DNA from 2 places in the Actinoallomurus sp. NPDC050550 genome. Region 1 is predicted to be linked to the other one. Evidence: predicted binding sites of a transcription regulator. Region 1 holds the regulator's gene; the other holds the start of a gene.
What was found. The regulator HrcA, encoded in region 1, represses chaperone genes, less so after heat shock. The targets are predictions, from matches to a motif close to TTGGCACTCTCNNNNNGAGAGTGCCAA.
Positions count from the first base shown of each region.

Region 2: the regulator HrcA is predicted to act here: its motif matches at 1,348-1,374, upstream of groL (chaperonin GroEL).

Region 1 covers NZ_JBFAJC010000024.1:65,789-69,198, reverse strand. Annotated here, with positions in the region: gene AB0I04_RS29630 (DUF3097 domain-containing protein) at 1-198, opposite strand, end outside; gene AB0I04_RS29625 (MBL fold metallo-hydrolase) at 385-1,188, opposite strand; gene hrcA (heat-inducible transcriptional repressor HrcA) at 1,324-2,337, shown strand; gene dnaJ (molecular chaperone DnaJ) at 2,338-3,410, shown strand, end outside.
Region 2 covers NZ_JBFAJC010000019.1:20,354-23,763, reverse strand. Annotated here, with positions in the region: gene thrC (threonine synthase) at 1-192, shown strand, start outside; gene AB0I04_RS25410 (MoaD/ThiS family protein) at 189-467, shown strand; gene AB0I04_RS25405 (cold-shock protein) at 872-1,072, shown strand; gene groL (chaperonin GroEL) at 1,501-3,132, shown strand; gene AB0I04_RS25395 (HXXEE domain-containing protein) at 3,350-3,410, opposite strand, start outside.

The DNA.
Region 1 (3,410 bases):
AGGGAAGACCCGGCGCTTGCCGAACCGGTCCTCCAGGGTCACCGCGTCCTTCTCGCAGGCGACGACCGCGCCGCAGAAACCGCTCGACGGGTCCTCGGCGACCAGACCCGGCTCGGCGGCGACCTCCGGGATCTGCCCTTTCTTCGGGCGGCGCCAGTCGCCGGACAGAACGTCGCGTCCATAGTCTTTGCTCCGCACTCGTCGCACCGTACCGGTCACGGGGCGAGCGAGTCAGCCGTCCGAGCGGCTCGCGCTGATCCCTCGCCGCCCCGATCGTCCGGGCGGCTCGCTATGAGCCCTTGTCAGTCCGGTCCGGGCGGCTCACCCTGATGTCCTGCCGGTCCGATCACCCGGCGGCGCACCGGATCGGGCCCTCCCGGTGGCTCATCCTGATCCAGGGCTCGGGTCCAGGTGGTCGTGGCCGCGCCGGACCGCCTCGCGCAGCGCCTCGGCCGGGTACGGCCAGTCGCCCGAGCCGAGTGCCTCCTCGACGTCCAGCCCCGCGGCGTGCGTCTCCCGCACCCGGTGGGCCACCAGGTCGATCTCCTCGCGCTGGCGGGCCGCGAACTCCGGATCGACGGGCTCCCCGTGCCCCGGCACGAGCACGCCGTCCACGGCCCGCAGCAGCTCGGCCAGGGTGCCGGGCCACTCCAGGGGGAACGAGTCGCCGCCGTACGACGGCGGGCCCGACTGCTCGATCAGGTCGCCGGTGAACGCGCACCGGGCGTCGGGAACCCACACGACGAGATCGCCGTCCGTGTGGCCCCGGCCGAAGTGGCGCAGCTCGACGACGCGGTCGCCCAGGTCGAGCTCGGCGCGGTCGGTGACGAGGTGGTCCGGCGCGAGCAGCAGGTCGGTCTCGACCTTCTCCGCCCACCCGGGGAACTCACGCGCCAGCATCGGCCGCGCGGTGTGCGCCATGTAGTCCGGCACCGACGTGTGTCCCCACCGCTCCCCGGCGAACGCGGCGTTGCCGAAGCAGTGGTCGAAATGGCCGTGGGTGTTGACGACGACGGGATCATCGACGCCGAGCCGCCGAACGTCGTCGCGCAGCCGCACGCCCTGTGCGACACTCGCGCGGGTGTCGATGACGACGGCGCCCTCGGCCCCGACGACGACCCCCACGGTCACGTCGAAGTCGGAATAACGGCGCTGGAAACAACGTTCCGCAATCTCGTGCCAGGTCACACGAGTGACTCTGTCATGCTCGACGCGAGAACGTGATCCACCGGCGTCTCCTCGTGCGTGCCGCCGAGCCGTACACTTGGCACTCAGAGGAGAAGAGTGCCAGATTGAAGGGCTGTGGACACGGGAGGTGAGTGCGTGCTCGACGATCGAAAACTGGCCGTGCTGCGAGCCATCGTCGAAGATTACGTGTCCACCCACGAGCCGGTGGGTTCCAAGACGCTGGTCGACCGGCACAATCTCGGCGTCTCGCCGGCCACGATCCGCAACGACATGGCCGTACTGGAGGAGCAGGGCTACATCGCCCAGCCCCACACCAGCGCGGGACGTGTTCCGACCGACAAGGGATACCGGCTGTTCGTCGACCGGCTGTCCACGATCAAGCCGCTGTCCGCGGCCGAGCGGCGCGCCATCGAGACGTTCCTGGCCAACGCCTACGACCTCGACGACGTCGTGAGCCGTACGGTCCGGCTGCTGGCACAGCTGACGCGGCAGGTCGCCGTCGTGCAGTATCCCTCGCTGACGCGTTCGTCGGTACGGCACGTCGAGCTGGTGCCGATCGCGGCCCAGCGGCTCCTGCTCGTGGTCATCACCAACACCGGCCGCGTCGAGCAGCGGGCCATCGAGACCCACGAGGACGTCTCCGACGAGGCCATCGCGCACCTGCGGGCGCTGCTCAACGCGCGTCTCGACGGGTGCTGGCTCACTGACGTGCCCGACGCGCTCGCCGACCTGCCGGAGCAGGTTCCGGTCGGCGAGCGGCCCCTGGCCGCGACGGTGCTGTCGGTCCTCCTCGAGAGCCTCGTGGAGAAGCACGAAGAGAAGATAATCATCGGCGGTGCGGCGAACCTCGCCCGCGCCGACTTGTCCCAGAGCCTCCGTGACGTGCTGGAGGCCCTGGAAGAACAGGTCGTCCTGATGCGACTGCTCGGCGAGGCGGAGAACCCCTCCGGCCTCACCGTGCGGATCGGCACCGAGAACCCGCATGAGGGCCTGCGCACGACCTCGGTGGTCGCCACCGGGTACGGCGCGGGCGACCAGGCCGTGGCCCGGCTCGGCGTTCTCGGTCCGACGCGGATGGACTACCCCGGGACGATGGGAGCAGTGCGCGCAGTGGCACGTTACGTCGGTCAGATTCTGGCGGGGTCGTAAGTGGCGAACGACTACTACGCGACCCTTGGGGTGCGCCGGGACGCCAGTGCGGACGAGATCAAGAAGGCTTACCGAAGGCTCGCGCGTGAGCTGCACCCGGATGTGAATCCCGATCCGGCCACGCAGGATCGGTTCAAGGAGATCACCCAGGCGTACGAGGTGCTCTCCGATCCGAAGAAACGCGAGATGTACGACCTGGGCGCCGACCCGTTCGCCGCCGGCGCCGGCGCGGGAGCCGGTGGCTTTGGCGCCGGGTTCCCGTTCAGCGACATCATGGACGCCTTCTTCGGCACCACCACCCAGCGAGGGCCGCGCAGCCGGGCCCGGCGGGGCCGCAACGGCACCGTGCGCGTGGAACTGGACCTGTCCGAGACGGCGTTCGGCACCACGCGCGAGCTGACGGTCGACACCGCCGTCGTGTGCAACAACTGCTCGGGCGCCGGCACGGCCCCGGGCACGCACCCCGAGACGTGCGACATGTGTCACGGCCGGGGCGAGGTGCAGCAGGTCACCCGGTCGTTCCTCGGTCAGGTCATGACGTCGCGGGCCTGCCCCCAGTGCGGCGGCTACGGCACCATGATCCGCAACCCGTGCCCGGAGTGCTCCGGCGACGGCCGGGTCCGCACCCGCCGCACGATCAAGGTGCGCATCCCCGCCGGTGTCGAGAACGGCACCCACATCCAGCTCGCCGGTGAGGGCGAGGTCGGCCCGGGCGGCGGACCGGCCGGCGACCTGTTCCTGGAGATCGTGGAGCGCCCACACCAGATCTTCGAACGGCAGGGCGACGATCTGCACTGCACCGTCCAGGTCCCGATGACCGCCGCCGCGCTCGGCACCACGCTGACCGTCGAGACCCTCGACGGCCCGGAGGAGATCGACATCCGGCCCGGCACCCAGTCCGGCCAGGTGATCCCGATGTACGGCCTGGGCATCAAGCACCTCAACGAGAACGGCCGCGGCGACCTCATGATCCACGTGAACATCGAGACGCCGACCAAGCTCGACGAGGAGCAGGAGGAGCTCCTGCGCAAGCTGGCGAGCCTGCGCGGCGAGGAGCGCCCGCCGGGCAAGTT
Region 2 (3,410 bases), on a different contig from region 1:
ACGGCGGGCGGTGTCACGCTGGGCGCCCTCCGCAAGCTGCTGGCCGGCGGCGCACTCGACCCCGACGCCGAGACCGTCTTCATCAACTCCGGCGACGGTCTCAAGACCCTTGACGCGGTGGCCCCGGTGGCCGTGCCGTCCGCGAACATCGCTCCGACCATCGAGGCATTCCGAAAGGCAGGTCTGGCGTGAGCTCGATCAGTGTCCGCATCCCGACGATCCTCCGGAGCTACACCGGAGGTGAGGCCGAGGTGAAGGCGACGGGCTCGACCGTGCGCGAGGTCGTCGCCGACCTGGAGGCCAGCTACTCCGGCATCGCGGCGCGCATCCTCGACGACAACGGCAAGATCCGGCGGTTCGTCAACGTCTACGTGGGCGAGGAGGACGTGCGGTTCGCCGACGGGCTCGACACGCCGACGCCGGACGGCGTCCAGATCTCCATCATCCCGGCCGTCGCCGGCGGCTGAGCCCTCCTCGGGGGTGACCCCCCGTGATCAGGACGTACCCGCGATCCCCGGTGGTCGCCGAGTCTACGGACCCGGTGACCACCGGGGATCGTGCGTTCGGCAGCCGAAACGACCGAGGCAGAGGCTCCCACTCCGCTCTCCCGCGCGGTAATTCGGGCCCGCGTATACGGATTTATCGGTAGACGTCGCTAGTTCCGCCTGAGGGATTCTCTTTTTGACCGACATCGGCCGCGCGCACTTCTCGGGTAAAGGCTGTTCCACGGACGGTAGCCGTGTGTAGGGTCGGCGATGGCCGCCGCAGCCGAGTCGGCGGGCGATCGGCGGGTTCCGCAGTGGTCCGGCGGGCTCGAATCAGTGGCCGTGGCCAATGGTCACGGGAATTGCCCTGGTGGGAGTTGTTAGGAATGGCGCAAGGCACCGTCAAATGGTTCAACGCGGACAAAGGCTACGGCTTCATCGCGGTCGACGGTGGCAGGGATGTGTTCGTGCACTACTCGGCCATCCAGTCGGATGGCTACCGCAGCCTCGAGCAGGGGCAGCGGGTGGAGTTCGAGATCACGCAGAGCGACCGGGGTCCCCAGGCGGACGCGGTCCGGGCACTCTGAGTCCCATAGCCCGACGGAGGCCCGGCGCTTCGGCGCCGGGCCTCCGGCCGTCCGAACGCCTCCCCCGCTCGGCCCGCTGACCGTGAACGGCCCCTCTGGCCGTCGCCGTGCGGGTTTCTGGGCTCCCGGTCGTACGCGGTCAGGGCCCTGGCGTAACCCCGCAGACCTGGCGTTATAGCGTGCTGGGGAGGGCGCCGGCGCGAGATGGCGAGAAGTTCACCCTGGTGAGAGCGGACCGCGCTTGCACTCTCGGGGGCAGAGTGCTAAACAAGCGGTTGGCACTCTACTATTGAGAGTGCCAACGAAGTGATCGAGGCGATGAGGCCTCGCGCCCGGCGACGGCATGGAAGTCGCCGGACGGGGTCGTCCGTCGCGGGCGTCGACTCGATCCAGTGATAGCCACCCCGTTCCGGGAGGATCTGGAGCTTATGGCTGCAAAGATGATCGCGTTCGACGAGGACGCGCGACGCGGCCTCGAGCGCGGCATGAACCAGCTTGCCGACGCCGTGAAGGTGACCCTCGGTCCCAAGGGCCGCAACGTCGTTCTGGAGAAGAAGTGGGGCGCCCCCACGATCACCAACGACGGTGTATCCATCGCCAAGGAGATCGAGCTCGAGGACCCGTGGGAGAAGATCGGGGCCGAGCTCGTCAAAGAGGTCGCGAAGAAGACCGACGACGTAGCCGGTGACGGCACCACCACGGCCACCGTGCTGGCCCAGGCGCTGGTCCGCGAGGGCCTGCGCAACGTGGCCGCCGGCGCCAACCCGATGTCCCTGAAGCGGGGCATCGAGTCCGCCGTGGAGCGCGTCAGCGAGGAGCTCTCCAAGATCGCGAAGGACGTGGAGACCAAGGAGCAGATCGCTTCCACGGCCTCCATCTCCGCGGGCGACCCCTCGATCGGCGAGATGATCGCCGAGGCGATGGACAAGGTCGGCAAGGAAGGCGTCATCACGGTCGAGGAGAGCCAGACCTTCGGTCTGGAGCTCGAGCTGACCGAGGGCATGCGCTTCGACAAGGGCTACGTGTCGCACTACTTCGTGACCGACCCCGAGCGCATGGAGGCCGTCTTCGACGACCCCTACATCCTCATCGTCAGCTCGAAGATCTCGGCCAACAAGGACCTCGTGCCGGTTCTCGAGCAGGTCATGCAGAGCGGCAAGCCGCTCATCCTCCTCGCTGAGGACGTCGAGGGCGAGGCCCTGGCCACGCTGGTCGTCAACAAGATCCGCGGTGTCTTCAAGTCCGTCGCCGTCAAGGCCCCGGGCTTCGGCGACCGCCGCAAGGCCATGCTGCAGGACATCGCGATCCTGACCGGTGGCCAGGTCATCAGCGAGGACATCGGCCTCAAGCTGGAGAACACCACGCTCGACATGCTCGGCCAGGCCAAGCGCATCGTGGTGACCAAGGACGAGACCACCATCGTCGATGGCGCCGGCAACCCCGACGACATCGCGGGCCGCGTCAACGAGATCCGCGCGGAGATCGAGAACTCCGACTCCGACTACGACCGCGAGAAGCTCCAGGAGCGCCTCGCCAAGCTGGCCGGCGGCGTCGCCGTCATCAAGGCCGGCGCGGCCACCGAGGTCGAGCTCAAGGAGCGCAAGCACCGCATCGAGGACGCCGTTCGCAACGCGAAGGCAGCCGTCGAGGAGGGCATCGTGCCCGGCGGTGGTGTCGCGCTGCTGCAGGCGAGCGCCAGGGCGTTCGACAAGATCGAGCTCGAAGGCGACGAGGCGACCGGTGCGGCGATCGTCAAGCGCGCCCTCGAGGAGCCGCTGAAGCAGATCGCGATCAACGCCGGCCTCGAGGGCGGCGTGGTGGCCGAGAAGGTCCGCAACCTCGAGCCGGGTCAGGGCCTCAACGCCGCGACCGGCGAGTACGTCAACATGTTCGACGCGGGCATCATCGACCCCGCGAAGGTGACGCGCTCGGCGCTGCAGAACGCCGCGTCCATCGCGGCGCTGTTCCTCACCACCGAGGCGGTCATCGCCGAGAAGCCGGAGAAGGAGAAGGCTCCGGCCGGCGACCCCTCCGGTGGCATGGGCGGCATGGACTTCTGAGTCCACTCGCTTAGGGGGCGGTCCGCGGTGCTGGGACCGCCCCTTTCGCATGCCCGCCCATCCCTGTTCAGACCCAGTCGAAGAAGAACGACGGTCAGCGTTTCAGAAGTCTGCCGTCGAATTCGGCGTCCACGAGCCGGTCGTCGGCGCGTGCGCCTGTAGCCAGGTGATGATCCGGTCCCAGGAGGACGCCACGTTCGCCGTCACGGCCGGAACGCTAGCGACGCCCTCCGACAGAGACCGCGCGGGCGGCGGCGACAGCGAGGGGAGCGCAGGCA